2 regions of the Spirillospora sp. NPDC048911 genome follow, and region 1 is predicted to be linked to the other one. Evidence: riboswitches for the same ligand, from Rfam matches in the RefSeq annotation. Region 1 holds a riboswitch; the other holds the start of a gene.
The links. Region 1 has a riboswitch for cyclic di-AMP ahead of ACGFNU_RS42005 (NlpC/P60 family protein). Riboswitches for the same ligand answer to the same signal wherever they lie in the genome.
Positions count from the first base shown of each region.

Region 2: it holds a riboswitch for cyclic di-AMP, as region 1 does, so the genes downstream of both, ACGFNU_RS06220 (NlpC/P60 family protein) here and ACGFNU_RS42005 (NlpC/P60 family protein) in region 1, are expected to answer to the same signal.

Region 1 is NZ_JBICUD010000012.1:168,154-175,803, reverse strand. It holds gene ACGFNU_RS42035 (LCP family protein) at 1-556, shown strand, start outside; gene ACGFNU_RS42030 (hypothetical protein) at 558-1,361, opposite strand; gene ACGFNU_RS42025 (MarR family winged helix-turn-helix transcriptional regulator) at 1,431-1,961, opposite strand; gene ACGFNU_RS42020 (amidohydrolase family protein) at 2,023-3,300, shown strand; gene ACGFNU_RS42015 (Mut7-C RNAse domain-containing protein) at 3,374-4,150, shown strand; gene ACGFNU_RS42010 ((deoxy)nucleoside triphosphate pyrophosphohydrolase) at 4,220-4,606, shown strand; gene ACGFNU_RS42005 (NlpC/P60 family protein) at 4,631-5,671, opposite strand; cyclic di-AMP (ydaO/yuaA leader) riboswitch at 5,712-5,850, opposite strand; gene typA (translational GTPase TypA) at 6,233-7,650, shown strand, end outside.
Region 2 is NZ_JBICUD010000001.1:1,355,047-1,362,696, reverse strand. It holds gene ACGFNU_RS06235 (RDD family protein) at 36-485, opposite strand; gene ACGFNU_RS06230 (RDD family protein) at 834-1,595, opposite strand; gene ACGFNU_RS06225 (amino-acid N-acetyltransferase) at 1,599-2,114, opposite strand; cyclic di-AMP (ydaO/yuaA leader) riboswitch at 2,347-2,533, shown strand; gene ACGFNU_RS06220 (NlpC/P60 family protein) at 2,612-3,529, shown strand; gene ACGFNU_RS06215 (LuxR family transcriptional regulator) at 4,560-4,790, opposite strand; gene ACGFNU_RS06210 (LacI family DNA-binding transcriptional regulator) at 5,325-6,323, shown strand; gene lysX (bifunctional lysylphosphatidylglycerol synthetase/lysine--tRNA ligase LysX) at 6,534-7,650, opposite strand, start outside.

The DNA.
Region 1 (7,650 bases):
GGGCGCGATGAAGAAGCTGGCCGAGGGCCTGAAGGGCATGAGCGCCGGGCAGGTGCGGTTCGTCACCGTTCCGGTGAAGGACTACGCCCCGGACCCCAACCGCGTCCAGTGGGACATGGACCTCGCCAAGCCCATGTTCGAGGCGATCCGGCACGACAACGACCTGCCCGCCGCGCCGCCGGACAAGACCGCCAAGCCGGAGCAGGCCGTCGCCCCGAAGAAGGTCAAGGTGACGGTCGTCGACGCGGGCGGTAAGCGCGAGCTCATCGACCGCATCGTCAAGCAGCTCGGCAAGCGCGGCTTCGATGTCGCCGAGAAGGTCGAGAAGGGCTCGAAGAGCTCTGTCAGCCAGATCACCTACGCGCCCGCCGCCGAGGGGCAGGCCACGGCCCTGGCGCGCGTGGTGCCCAACGCGGAACTGACCGCCGACGGCAAGGCCTCCGCGGAGGGCGTACGGCTCGTCATCGGCGAGCAGGGCGTCCGCCTGGCTCCCGACCCCGCCGCCCTCAACAAGATCCAGGGCGGTGTGAAGCCCGGCCAGAACCTCTGCAAGTAGGTCAGCGCGGGAGGCTCGCGCAGTCGGCTTCGTCGGGGAGCAGAGGGCGTGCCGTGAGAACGAAGCGGCGGCCCTGGCTGGCCCAGTGGGTGTTCGGTGAGACGGGCTCCACGAGCTGGGAGATGCTCGCGGCCTCCGATCCTGCGTGAAGAGTGCAGGCGCTGGCGACCAGCGGTTGCAGGGGCCAGGGCCTAACTTGCGCGTTGGAGGACGTGTCGCTCTTCGGGATCTCGCGTGACAGCAGGGCGATGCGCGCCGGCTGGTACAGGCGGGACGGGCCTGCCAAGTCGCTGCGGGGAGGCTCGCCTTTGGTCTTGCCGAGGGCCAGCCGATCCAGCAGCTGGTCGATCAGCCAGACCCGCACGCCCCCGGCGCCGGCGTGGACGGCCGTCACATGAGGCTTCCCGTCGGCCAGCAGGGTGATCTCCGTCAGGCCGCCGTCGAGGATATGGGGGTTGCCCTCGACGGTGCGGGATTCGGCGAGACCGGCCAGCCGGGCGTCGCGATAGATCTGGCGGTAGGCCCGGTCAGTGAGGCGCATGTCCTTGACCAGCTCCCGCGCGGGCATCCGCTCCAGGTCGAGGGACGTGATGATGAGCCGGCCGTCTCCGTACAGGGACAGGTCCGGGACGGGGCGTGCGCCGGGCGGTCCCATGCCGCCGACGAACCGCACGCGCAGCACGAGCGAGCCCGCGTCGCGGGGCGGGTCGGGTGCCCACCACAGGCGTTGATGGCCGAGCGCGAGGACCCCCGCCGCCAGGAAGGCGGCGAGGGCCCCGGCGATGACGGTTCGCCGCGTCCGCATTGACACGCGGCTTGGACGAGGCCCAGGGAGCTTTGGTTCCTTGACAGGAGAAATCGGAGTTCGGCCCGGTCAGCGGACGCGGCGGCGGCCGACGACGAGCAGCACCTCGCGGAGGGCGTCGGCGGCCCGCCGCATGGTCTCCTCCGGAACGCCCGCCATCACCTCCCGCTGGGCCCGGCCGGTGACCTTGAGGCCCGCCTCGGCCGCGCGCAGCCCCTCGGGGGTCAGCCGCACCCATCGGCTGCGCGCGTCGCCGGGGTCGGCGTCGCGTTCGACGTACCCCTCCTTGGTGAGCCGCTGGAGCACGTTGCTCGTGCCGCCCGAGGTCAGGAAGAGGGCGCGGGTCAGTTCGGTGGGCTTGAGGCGGTACGGCTCGCCCGCGCGACGGAGCGCGACGAGGACGTCGAACTCGGCGTAGGTCAGGCCGAGCTCGGCCAGCTCGGCGCGCATCGCCTGCTCGAGCAGGTTGCCGAGCCAGGCAACCCGTTTGCCGAGCTCGAGGTTGGCGATCATCGCGGCCGGCACGCCGTCGTTCTCCCATGTGGGCACCAGCTCGTCGACGACGTCCCTGTTCTCGGCGTCCCGCACGTCTTCCCGCACGTCCCGAGGATACTCGGCTCGCAGATTGCTTTTTGAAAAGCTTCTTATTAAGGTTTTCAGTATGACATCCATCCTCCTCAAGGGCGGCGTCGTCATCGACACCGACCCCGTGCCCACCGTCCTCGGCGGCTCCGACGTGCTCGTCCGCGACGGGCTGATCGCCACCGTCGGCCCGGACCTGGCCGCCGGCCCCGGCACCGAGGTGATCGACGCGAGCGGCACGATCGTGCTGCCGGGGTTCGTCGACACCCACCGCCACACCTGGCAGGCCGGGATCCGCGCGATCCTCCCGGACACCACCCTCCCGGTGTACCTGGAGCGGATCCTGTACGGCATCGCCCCGCGCTTCGAGGCGCGCGACGTCTACGCGAGCGTGCTCGGCGGCGCCCTCGAATGCCTGGAGAGCGGGATCACGACGCTGCTCGACTGGTCCCACATCCAGCTCACGCCCTCGCACACCGACGCCAACGTCGAGGCGCTCAGAGCCGCCGGCATCCGGTCCGTCTTCGGCTACGCGTACGGGGGCAGGGGCGATCTCGACGCCATGGCCGCCGAGACCCGCCGCGTCCACCGCGAGCACTTCGGTGACGACCCGCGTTCCATGGCGCTCGCCGCGTTCGGCCCGGAGATCGGCGGTCCCGAACGGGGCGTCGCGGAGTGGCGGGTCGCGCGCGAGCTCGATCTGCCGGTCACCGCGCACATGGGCGGCCACAGCGCCGAGAGCGCGGAGCGAGGTCTGGCCGTGCTCGAAGGCGAGGGGCTCCTCGGCCACCGGGCCACCTACGTCCACGGCCTCTTCTACACCGACGAGGCCTTCAAGCGGATCGCGGCGAACGGCGGCAGCGTCTCGGTGACCCCGACCAGCGAGACGATGCTCAACATCGGCCTCCCGCCCACCGGCCGCGCCCGCGCGGCGGGCCTCCCCACCTCGCTGAGCGGCGACACGGTGGCGACCGGCCCGGGCGACATGTTCAGCCTGATGCGCGCCGCGTACATGTTCGAACGCGTCCGGCCGGACGACGCGGGCATGGGCTTCACCACCCGCGACGTGCTGCGCATGGCGACCATCGAGGGCGCCGAGACGCTGGGCCTGGCCGACGTCACCGGCTCGCTCCGCCCGGGCAAGCAGGCCGACCTCATCATGCTGCGCACCGACACCCTCGGGATGGCCTCGGCGCACGACCCGATCGCGGCCGTGGTGCTGTGCGCCGACACGAGCAGCGTCGACACGGTGCTGGTCGGCGGGCGGATCGTCAAGCGCGGCGGCCGTCTCGTCCATCACGACGTTCCCGCCGTGCTGGCCGGCATCGCCGAGACCGCCGCCCGGGTGGGCGGTTAGCCGGGCGTTCGAGTGGCGCGTTAATCGGAGGTGACGGAGGGCGACCGCGTGGCATGCTGGCGACGTGGACGACCTGGACGACAATCACCCAGCCGTGCATTTCGAGATCTCCGAGGAGCTGATGCCGTTCCTGCCCGCGTCCCGGCGGCGCGCGCGGCAGCGGGTCCCCTTCGACGGGACGTCGACGATCGGTCACCTGGTCGAGGCCCTCGGCGTTCCGCTGCCCGAGGCGGGGCCCATCACGATCGGCGGCGCGCCGGCCGAGCCGGCACGGCGGCCCGCCGCGGGCGACGTGGTGCGCGTGGCGCCGGTGCCCCGGCCGCAGCCGGTGCCGCTGGAGCCGGGGCAGGAGGCGCCCCGCTTCCTGCTCGACGTCCACCTCGGCACGCTGGCCCGCCGGCTGCGGCTGCTCGGCCTCGACACCGCCTACCACAACGACATGGACGACCCGGCGCTGGTCGTCCAGGCGAACGAGGAGCGGCGCGTCCTGCTCACCCAGGACCGCGGGCTCCTGCGGCGCCGCGCGTTGTGGCTGGGCGCGTACGTGCGCGGGTCGCGGCCGGACGACCAGCTCGACGACCTGCTCGGCCGGTTCGCGCCCGCGCTGCGGCCCTGGACGCGCTGCACCGCCTGCAACGGCGTGCTCGTCCCCGCCGGCAAGGCGGAGATCGAGGCGCAGGTCCGGGCGGGCACGCTCCGCAGCTACGACGTGTACGGGCGCTGCGGCGACTGCGGTCAGGTCTACTGGCGCGGGGCCCACGGCGGGCATCTTGAGGAGATCGTCGAGAGGGCCACGCGGACGGTCGCGGCGGCCGGCGCGGCGCACGCGTCCCGGGCGGCCGGGGCCTGAATTCGCCTGGGCTTCAACTCCTCCACCCGTCCCGTGCGGCCTATGGAGGGATCATTGGCTGGAGGGGTGATGACCATCAATGTTGTCGTAGGTGCCGCGATCATCCGGGACGGCCTGCTGCTCGCCGCCCAGCGGGCCGAGCCCGCCGAGCTGGCGGGCGGCTGGGAGTTCCCCGGCGGCAAGGTCGATCCGGGCGAGTCCGACCAGGACGCGCTGGTCCGGGAGTGCCACGAGGAGCTGGGCGTCAAGGTCGCCCTCGGCGAGCGCGTCGGCACCGACTGGCCGCTGGGCACCGGAAGTGTCCTGCGCGTCTGGACGGCCGAGCTCGTCGAGGGCGAGCCGCGGGCCCTGGAGCATCTGGAGCTGCGCTGGCTGGGCCGGGACGGGCTCCACGAGGTCGACTGGCTGCCCGGCGACCTGCCCGTCGTCGCGGCCATCGCGTCCCATCTGCGCTGACGCGGCGCGATGTGAGGTGACGGGTCAGGAGATGCGGTTGGCCCCGGCGTAATCGGAGCGCTCGGAGAGTTTGGAGATCTTGACGACGTCGCCGGTCTGCGGAGCGTGCAGGTAGAGGCCGCCGCCCACATAGATGCCCATGTGGTGGAGGCTTCCGCCGAAGTAGACCAGGTCGCCGGCGCGCAGGCCGCCCTTGCCGACCTTGCTGCCCAGCTCGAAGAGGTCGCCGGTGTAATGCGGCAGCCCGGACTTGCCGACCTTCGCGTACGCCCAGACGACCAGGCCGGAGCAGTCGAAGCTGTCCGGTCCCGCGGCCGCCCACACGTACGGGCTTCCGAGCTTGGTGAGGGCCTTGCGGGTCATCTTGGCGGGCAGGTCGGAGCCCCGGATGGTGACGGTCAACCCGGACTTGGGGTCCTTGACCTTCGTGGTGGTCAGCTTGTCCAGCTGCCTGGTGACCTCGTCCACCTTGGCCTTGGCCGCCGCCTTGGCCTTTTCGGCCTGGGCGGCGGCCTGCTGGGCGGCGGTGTTCTTGGCCTGCGCGTCGCGCTGGGCCTGGACGGCCTGGTCGATGCGCGCCTGCAAGGCGTTCACGACGGAGGCCTGGTTCTGGGCCAGGTAGGCCGAGTCCGAAAGTCCCTCGGTGGTGTTGCCCGAGGCGAACATCATGTCGGGGCCGCCGGTCATGTAGTTGCTGGCGGCGAAACGGCTGAGCTGCTCGCGGGCCGGGGCAGCCTGGGCCTCCAGGGCGGCGGCCTGCCGGGTGGCGTCGCGCAGGGCGGCCTTGGCCTTGCCGAGCTCGACGCGGGACTTGTTGTACTGCTCGGTCAGCTTCTCGGCCTCGGTGTTGAGGGCGTTCAGCCTCTTGCGCAGCTCACTCTCGGTGGGCTTCCCCGTCGAGCTCGGGCTGGGGGTCGCGGCGGCCGCGGGGGCCTGGGGAGCCGCGGGAGCCTTGGGGGCGAAGGCGGCGGTCCGTCCGGGGAGGGACGGCGCGGCCTGCGCGGGAGCGACGACGGCGCCGATCGCGATCACAGCGGCGGCGGACGCCGCGCCGGCGATGGGCATGACGAAACGGCGACGCTGGGGATCCGGTGTCAAACCGGTCTTCTCCTCTCCTCGTCCGCCTACCGGGTTAGCTGACGGGCTCGGGCCAGGAGTCGCCCTACCGCGTCGCGCGGACGCGGATTCGCCCCAGGGAGGTGGGTCCCCGGCTCCCCTCGAAGGGGACTCGGCGGTCCGGCCGCCGCCCTGGACAGGGCGCCGAGCGGCCGGATCCGCAGGAGCGTACAAAGGATTGGTAAATGACGCCAAATGGAACCCCCATGACCCCTGGGGCTGGAATGGTCTCTGATGTGCGCGAAAACGCCCTGCTCACAAGGGGTTCCGAGCGTTCGGGGGAGGCGTGCGCGCCGTCTGGATCCGAAGGCCCGGGACGCTGGGGAGAGATTCGCCACAGGAGCGGTCGAACTCTAGGCCCGGGCGGCACAAACAGTGCAAAATAGAGCAATCGGGGCGTAGAGTACGGCGGTTACGCCGCGAACGGCCGGGGCCCGTGGGCACGGCAAGTAGAATCGGTATGGCCGCACGTCTGCGGCAACCTCCAATCCTTCACCCAAGCGAGTTCGCATGCCCTTCTCCACGCGCGATGACCTGCGTAACGTCGCGATCGTCGCCCATGTCGACCACGGCAAGACCACCCTGGTCGACGCCATGCTCTGGCAGTCCGGCGCCTTCCGCGAAAACCAGGCCGTCGATGACCGCGTCATGGACTCCAACGACCTGGAGCGTGAGAAGGGCATCACCATCCTGGCCAAGAACACCGCGGTCCGGCACAACGGGATGACGATCAACATCATCGACACCCCCGGCCACGCCGACTTCGGCGGCGAGGTCGAGCGCGGCCTGTCCATGGTCGACGGCGTCGTCCTGCTGGTCGACGCCAGCGAGGGCCCCCTCCCCCAGACCCGGTTCGTGCTGCGCAAGGCCCTGGAGGCCAAGCTGCCGGTCATCCTGGTCGTCAACAAGACCGACCGGCCCGACGCGCGCATCGACGAGGTCGTCGACGAGACCTACGAGCTGTTCATGGACCTCGACGCCGAAGAGGACCAGATCGAGTTCCCGATCGTCTTCGCCTCCGGCCGCGCCGGCCGCGCCTCGCTCAGCAAGCCCGGCAACGGCGAGCTGCCCGACAGCGAGGACCTCGAGCCGCTGTTCGAGGTCATCAAGAACACGATCCCGGCCCCCTCGTTCGACCCCGACGCCCCGCTCCAGGCGCACGTCACCAACCTCGACGCCTCCAGCTACCTCGGCCGGATCGCGCTCTGCCGCCTGTACGCGGGCACGATCAAGAAGGGCCAGCAGGTCGCCTGGTGCCGCCATGACGGCAGCATCGAGCGGGTCAAGATCACTGAACTGCTGATGACGGACGCGCTGGAGCGCAAGCCCGCCGACGAGGCCGGCCCCGGCGACATCATCGCGATCGCCGGCATCCCGGAGATCATGATCGGCGACACCATCGCCGACCCCGACGACCCGCGCCCGCTGCCGCTGATCACGGTGGACGAGCCCGCGATCTCCATGACCATCGGCACCAACACCAGCCCGATGGCCGGCCGGGAGAAGGGCACCAAGGTCACCGCCCGCATGGTCAAGGACCGCATCGAGCGCGAGCTGGTCGGCAACGTGTCGATCCGCGTCCTGCAGACCGAGCGTCCCGACACCTGGGAGGTCCAGGGCCGCGGCGAGCTCGCGCTGGCCATCCTCGTCGAGAACATGCGCCGCGAGTCCTACGAGCTCACCGTCGGCAAGCCCCAGGTGGTCGCCAAGGAGATCGACGGCAAGAAGCACGAGCCCGTCGAGCGGCTCACGATCGACATCCCCGAGGAGCACCTCGGCGCGGTCACGCAGCTCATGGCGGTCCGCAAGGGCCGCATGGAGCACATGACCAACCACGGCACCGGCTGGATCCGGATGGAGTTCCTGGTCCCGGCGCGCGGCCTGATCGGCTTCCGCACCGAGTTCATGACCGAGACCCGCGGCACCGG
Region 2 (7,650 bases), on a different contig from region 1:
GTCACACCGTCACGGTGCCGCCATACCAGTCGACGTCAGCGACCGGACCGCGCGCCCTTCGCGCGCTTGACCACGAGCGTCCCGGCAAGACGGTCATGCAGCGCCTGGCGCTGTCCGCCCTCGTACATCGCCGCCGCGTTGACCACCCAGAAGAGCCCCGCGAGAACGCCAAGGATCGCCACCGGGCGCAACGCGATCGGGGCCGAGTACGCCACCGACCGCTGGAACGTTCGCCACACGCCCGGTTTGCCGGAATTCATTCGTACGACCTGGATGCCCGCGAAGCGCTTGCCGATCGTGCGTCCCCACGCGGCGAGCTGAAGCCACTCATAAAGAAAGAGGACGCCGGCGACGGCGGGCGGCAAGACGACCTCCGCCTCCTGCCCGGGCAAAGCCTCCCGAACGACCATCGCGACCGGCAGCCCCACCACGAGGGTGTCGACGATGCGAGCCAACAATCTCTGGCCCGGCTCGGCAAGCTCCAGCCCCGTGCCAGTAGGCGTTAGCCCCTTGCCAGTAGGCGTTCCAGAAGGAACGGACGCGGCCCGTTCGCGGGAAACCGCCGCGCCAATACCGGCCGCCGCGACCTTCGGAGGAACGCCCGAAAGGTCCCCGGCTCTGCCGGCCGGATATTGAACCGAACCGGGCCTGGGCGCGTATTCAGCTAGGAGGCGCCCTGAAACGACGCGTCCGGCCCTTGAAGGCCTTGGGGGCACAGCGTCCCGCGGCGTGCCCTCAGACGGCTCTGAGGGCGACGCTGTGGCGCCATCCGCCGTCTCCGGTGCCGCGGGATCCGGCGGAGAGGATTCGGACGTGGACACCGTTCTGCGCCGTCAGGCCTCGAACTCGGCGGTCTGGTCGTATTCCGCGTACTGGCCGCGCTCGTCGATGACGAGTGTGCCCGCCATGCGGTCATGCAGGGACTGGCGCAACGGCTGGTCCCAGATCGCCCACAGGTAGGCCATCAGGGTGCCGGCCCAGACGAGCAGCATGCCGTAGGCGAAGTAGTCCCAGATCATGACCGCGAGCGCCAGAAAGACGAAGACGCCGATCTGGTACGCGACGTTGTTGATGGCCGCTCGCCAAACCGCTTGGTATGTCGTAAGCGCCTCGCCCGCGGGCCGTACCTGGACCACTCCCAGCCCGAGAACGCGCTTGCCGAGGGTCCGCCCCGACATCACCAGCTGGACCGCCTCGTAAATGAAGGGCAGCACCGACAGGACCGTGAAAAGCGTGAAGAAGATCGGCCAGTTCCAGATGCCGCCCTCGGTGTTGGCCTTGTCGCCGGGCGTATCGAGGCCGATCACGCCCAGCGTGATCGGCAGCACGAGGGCGAAGCCGAAGACCGCCACCAGGACGTAGTCGATGAGGCGCGCGCCGGCGCGGCGCATGATCGGCGCCAGCGGCAGTTCGGCGGCCTCCGCCGTGTCGTCGTAGTACGGCTGCTGGGAGCCGCCCGCCGGCTGCCACTGCTGCTGGGACGGGGGCTGACCACCCTGCCAGTGCTGCTGGGACGGGGCCTGGCCGCCCTGCCAGTGCTGTCCAGCGCCCGACTGCGGGTACGGCGGCCGCCCGCGATGGGGGGATTCACTCATCGGTCAGTCCTCCAGGCGAAGCAACATCCGGGTATTTCCCAACGTATTCGGCTTGACCCGGTCAAGGTCCAGGAACTCGGCCACGCCATCGTCGTACGAACGGAGGAGTTCCTCGTACACCTCGGGAGAGACCGGGGTGCCCAGGATCGGCTGGAACCCGTGGCGCGCGAAGAAGTCCACCTCGAAGGTAAGACAGAACACCCTCTCCACGCCCAGTTCCCGCGCGGTCTCCAGAAGCTTGCTGACGATGCGGTGCCCGATGCCCCGCCCGCCGTGTCCCTTCTCCACCGCGACCGAACGCACTTCAGCCAGGTCTTCCCACATCACGTGCAGCGCACCGCATCCCACGATGCGCGGCTCCCCCTGGCGGTCCTCCGCGACCCAGAACTCCTGCACGTCCTCATACAGGGTGACCGTGGTCTTCCTCAGCAGACGCCGCCCCGACCCAGAGAACATGTCGACCAGCCGACGGATCTCCTGCACATCGGCGGTTCGGGCTCGCCGGATCACTACTTCCACAAACAGGCGACATTATCGAACGCGCGGCCTTTACATGTAGTGGATTCCTCCTAACTCTGGGTAGCGAACGTGGGTGACTAGATAAAAGAGACCACACCCCTGCCTCGAAGGTGACGTAGAGCACACTGGCACGGGTGATGACGGAAGGTGCGCTCGCGATTTCGCATGTTTCGGTTGGCATCGAAGGCCGACTCCGTTAGTCTCCTGCGCTGACATCGGCCACCGCGTCTCGGTGGCCGAACCGCCGAGTCCATGGGCCGCAAACCAGCGTTCCGAGGAGCCGGGGACCCACTTTCGGTGGGTTCGGGGGTTCACCCCCGAACCGGCACCGACTGGGGTGAATCCGCACCCGCACCGCGGAAGGGCTGCTCCGGCCCGAACCCGTCAGCTAACTCGGTAGGCGGACGAGGAGAGGAGAATTAGTGGAGCCATTGCGCCCTGCATCCTTTTCGCGCATCGCCCGCCTTTCGCGGAGCGCTCGATTCCGTGTCGGGGCGGTGACCCTAGCCGGTGCGCTCGTCGCCGTTCCCGCGGTCCCGGCGCACGCCGACCCGGAGCCGTCCACCAAGGAGCTCAGGAGCCAGGCGCACAAACTCGCCGACCAGCTCGAACAGCTGACCGAGCAGTACAACGGCCTCAAGGTGAAACTCCAGCAGTCCCAGCGCGCCGCGAAGGTCGCCACCGACAACGCCAAGCGCCAGGAGAAGTCACTCGAGGGCGTCCGCGAGAAGGTCGGCAGCCTGGCCGCCACCAGCTACATGCAGGGCGGCGCCGACCCCACGGTCTCCTTCGTCGCCTCCCAGGATCCCCAGCGCCTGCTGGACCAGGCCGCGACGCTCCACTACTTCGCCACCCAGGACGGGACGCGCGTCCAGGGCCTGATGCAGGCCATGCAGGCCGCACAGCGCGCCCGCAAGGCCGCCGAACAACGCGCCAAGCAGGTCTCCCAACTCCGCTCCCAACTCGAAAGCCAGCGCAAGAAGGTCACCTCTCTCTACGAGAAGGTCCGCGGCCGCCTGGTCAAGAAGGACCCCTCCGAGCTCTCGAAGCTCCCCGTCGTAGGCACCGGCAAGGCCGCCCAGGCCCTCCGCTACGCCATGAGCAAGATCGGCCGCCCCTACGTCTGGGGCGCCGCCGGCCCCACCACCTTCGACTGCTCCGGCCTCACCATGTGGGCGTACAAGCAGGTGGGCATCAGCCTCCCCCACTACACCGGCAGCCAGTGGAACGCGGGCACGCACATCTCCCGCAACGACCTCCAGCCAGGCGACCTGGTCTTCTTCTACGGCGACCTGCACCACATGGGCATGTACGTAGGCGACGGCAAGATGCTCCATGCCCCCCAGACCGGCGACGTGGTCAAAATCGCCCCCCTGGCAGGCCGCCCCTTCGCCGGCGCAGTCCGAGTAGCCTGACCCACCCCAAGCGACGCCCCCGCAAGCGTTCCTCCACGGAAGCATTGCGCTGAGGCGCAACGCTGTTCCACGGCATGAGCATGCGGCGCCACGCTGAAACAGCGCCACACACGAGCGTCAATCCACCGCGCGAGCGTTGCCTACTCGCGCGATGGTTGCTCCACGTGAGCATTGTGCGGCGCGAGCGCTGCCTCACCCGCAATCATTGCCTGACGCAAGTGGCGCCCTGCAGCACAAGCGATGGCCCACGCACGCAGCGCCCTGCGCAAGTGTTGCGCTGTCGCGCAAGCGGCGCCGTGCCACGCGAGCGTTGTCCCGTGCAGCATTGCCTGCGGCACAGGCATTGGCTTACGGAGCCCAGCGCGAGCGGTGCGCCCACGGCTGAGTGTCAATCTTTGGTTGGCATGCATGTATGGCGGACGTGAAGGCGCTGGCGACCTTGGTGTGGCGTCAATGTGAGGTGGCTTCCAGAACTTGCGTCAATTGACGCATGCGGGCGCGGTGGACGTGGCGGCATCATTGACGCGCGGCTTGCGCCGCGTCGTGGGCGTTGCCGACAAGGGGTTCTTGCGAACATCGGCGGCGATGCGCACATGGCGGTCTCACGAACGTGGGGCGGCAGTGAACGTCCGGCCGAGATGCATGCGGAGTCGGCCGACGTTGGTGCGGGTCGACCGCAGATGCACGGACGTGACGTGCCCAGCAACTGAATACGAGCTGTAGGGATAGGCGCGTGGCAGGCGACGGGCAGGCTTAAGGAAGGCGCCACGCCTCGTGTGCGCTCGACGACGGGCGTGCTGGCGCTGCTGCATGTGCCTTGACTTGCGTGGGCAACGTTAAGGGCGCGTCCGCGCCTAGGCGCGGACGAGAAGAGCGTGGGTGAGCGGGGCCGGAGCGCGGCGTCCCCCCGTGGCCGCCGCTGTCAGTCGAACCTCGTCCGCGGCGACGCCGCCTGCAGGGACCTACCTGTCAGAGCGCCAGCGTCGCCGCTGCGGGGACGGACGGAGTTCTTCTCTCGCTTCCGGACTGCTCAGATGAGTTGCCTTCGGGCCGCCCACACCACGGCCTCGATAGGGGTGTTGACTTCGAGCCGATCACAGATCGTGCGCAGACGCCGCCTCAACGTCCGTGCGCTCAGCTCGAGCTTGCGTGCCGCCACATCGGCTGTGACACCGCTGGCGATCTGCGCGAGCAGCTTGATCTCCTCCTCGTTAAGTCGCAGATCGTCGGTGCCACGACGTGCGAGTGTGGCCTGTTCCACTCCGTCCTCCCTCGTCCGTGGTGATGACCGCGGGGATGCAGCCGTCCGCTGCACAGGCACGGGTAGGCCTCGATCTGTACGCGTTGGGTTGCCGGGTCCGGAGCAACCGGACTTAGATCATCTGTTTCCTCTTCTGTGTCGCATGCTTGGCCGGAGGTGGCCGATGGGTCGATTGCGGGGCCCCGTGCGGGAACTCCGGGTGACGATTCACTCGTTGGCCAACCGAACGCGGACGTACTCGCACCCACGAGGACGTGGGCGGGGAACGTCTCGTACGGGGACGGGTCATGATTGCCAGCCACGTCAGCCCCATCCCTTTCTCGTCCGGTTCTCCGACCCGTTCGCCAACGATGATCGTGAATCGTTTCAAGCTACGCTTCGGCTCGGAACGCTAGGCGGCCGGATCCGGCCCGTCAAGCGCCGATTGGGCACTTTGTGTGCTTGTATGGCCACCATCCGTGATGGATCTCACGGGGGCTCGCGGGGGAAGCTCGATAACCTGCGAAAACAGATCCGGGGTCGACGAGGAGTGAGTTGCCGCCCACCAGTATTCGGGAAGTCGCGAGGCGTGCCGGCGTCTCAGTTGGGACCGTTTCGAATGTCCTAAACCGGCCAGACCTCGTGGCCGAAGCCACCCGTGACCGCGTTCGTGCGGCGATCGAGGAACTCGGATTCGTCCGCAATGAGTCCGCCCGGCGGCTCCGTCAGGCCGACACCCCGCGCGCCCGCGCGTTCGGGATCGTCGTGGAGGACCTCACCAACCCGTACGCCACCGATGTCGCCCGCGGCGCGGAGATGGCGCTCAACGAGGCGGGCCATGACGCGCTGTGGTTGACGAGCGACCATTCGGCGGCGAAGGAGCGCCGCATCCTGGAGTTGCTGGAGGAGCAGCGGGCGGCCGGAGTGCTGATCATCCCGGTCGGTCTCGGGCCGGCGGGAATCGACCGGCTGCGCGCCTCGGGCATGACCGTGGTGCTGCTCGATCATTCGTCCCCCGAGGTGTGCTTCGCCCAGGTGGACCATGTCGCGGGCGGGGACATCGCCGCCGGGCATCTGCTCTCCCTCGGGCGCGAGCGGCTGGCGTTCGTGACCGGCCTGCCCGAGCCGCTGCCCTGTGTCGAACGCCGCAACGGCGCGGCTCGCACGCTGGCGAAGGCCGGTGGTGGCGAGCTGGTCACGCTGATCCAGGAGGCGCTGACGCCGACTGAGGGCCGCGCGGCGGCGCAGCGGCTGATGGACCTGCCGGTCATGCCGAACGGGGTCTTCTGCGCCAACGATCTGCTGGCCATCGGCCTGATCAACGAGCTGCTGCGGCTCGGGGTGCGGGTCCCTGAGGACGTCGCCGTGGTCGGTTACGACGACATCGAGCTCGCCACCAGCGCCGCCGTTCCGCTGACCACCATCCGCCAGCCGCGCCAGGAGCTCGGCTTCGAGGCCGCGGAGCTGGCGCTCGCCGAGGCCGCGGAAGGGAAACGTCACCGGCACCGCCAGGTCATTCTCACTCCCGAGCTGGTCATCCGCGAATCCGCGTGAAGTCCGTCCTCGGGTCCGATCCGTTCGACCCGTTCGATCCGACGTTCCGGGCCGACCCGAACGCTCCCGTCCGGCCGACGTGGTTTCGAACGTGACGTCACGCTGGCCACGACAAGCTCGACTATCGGAACAACCTGGTCTTGCGGGGCCTGGACACCCTGCCGGTGAGGGTGCCCAGGCACTGACCGCCCAATGTCGGAGCGGCGACCGCTATTCGGGCTTGACCAGCGGGAACAGGATCGTCTCGCGGATGTTCTTGCCGGTGAACGCCATAATCATCCGGTCGATGCCGGCGCCCATGCCACCCGTCGGCGGCATGGCGTACTCCAGAGCGCGCAGAAAGTCCTCGTCCAGTTGCATCGCCTCGGGGTCGCCGCCCGCCGCGAGCAGCGACTGCTCGGTGAGCCGGCGCCGCTGCTCGACCGGGTCGACGAGCTCGGAGTAGGCGGTGCCCAGCTCCGTCCCGAACCCGATCAGGTCCCACTTCTCGGTGAGCAGCGGCTCCTCGCGGTGCTGGCGCGTCAGCGGCGAGGTCTCGACCGGGTAGTCCATGACGAACGTGGGCTGCACGAGCGTGTGCTCGACCAGCTCCTCGAAGATCTCCTGGACGAGTTTGCCCTGCCCCCACTTGGGGTCCCAGGAGATGCCGCGCGCGTCGGCGAGCTTGCGCACCTGCTCGATCGGCGTGTGCGGCGTGACCTCCTCGCCGAGCGCCCCCGACACCGAGCCGTAGAGGGTGACGCGCGGCCACTCGGCCAGGCCGAGCTCGATCTCCTGGCCCTCGTGAACGACGACCGTCGTGCCCAGTGCGGCGACGACCGCGTTCTGGTACATCCGCTGGGTCAGGTCGGCCATGTCGTTGTAGTCGAGGTACGTGCCGTACGCCTCGACCATCGTGAACTCGGGGTTGTGCGTCGAGTCGGCGCCCTCGTTCCGGAAGTTCCGGTTGATCTCGAAGACCTTGTCGATGCCGCCGACGACGAGCCGCTTGAGGTAGAGCTCGATCGCGATGCGCAGGTAGAGCTCCATGTCGTATGCGTTGATGTGCGTCTTGAACGGACGCGCCGCCGCGCCGCCATGGATCGGCTGCAACATCGGGGTCTCGACCTCGAGGTAGCCCTCGTCGTGCCAGAAGTCGCGGACCGCCCGCACGGTGGCGCTGCGGATGCGCGCCATCGCGCGGGCCTCGTCGTTGACGATCAGGTCGACGTACCGCTGCCGGACGCGCGCCTCGGGATCGGTGAGCCCGGCGTGCTTCTCCGGCAGCGGCCGCAGGCACTTCGAAGTGATCGCGTACGAGTCGGCCATGACCGACAGCTCGCCGCGC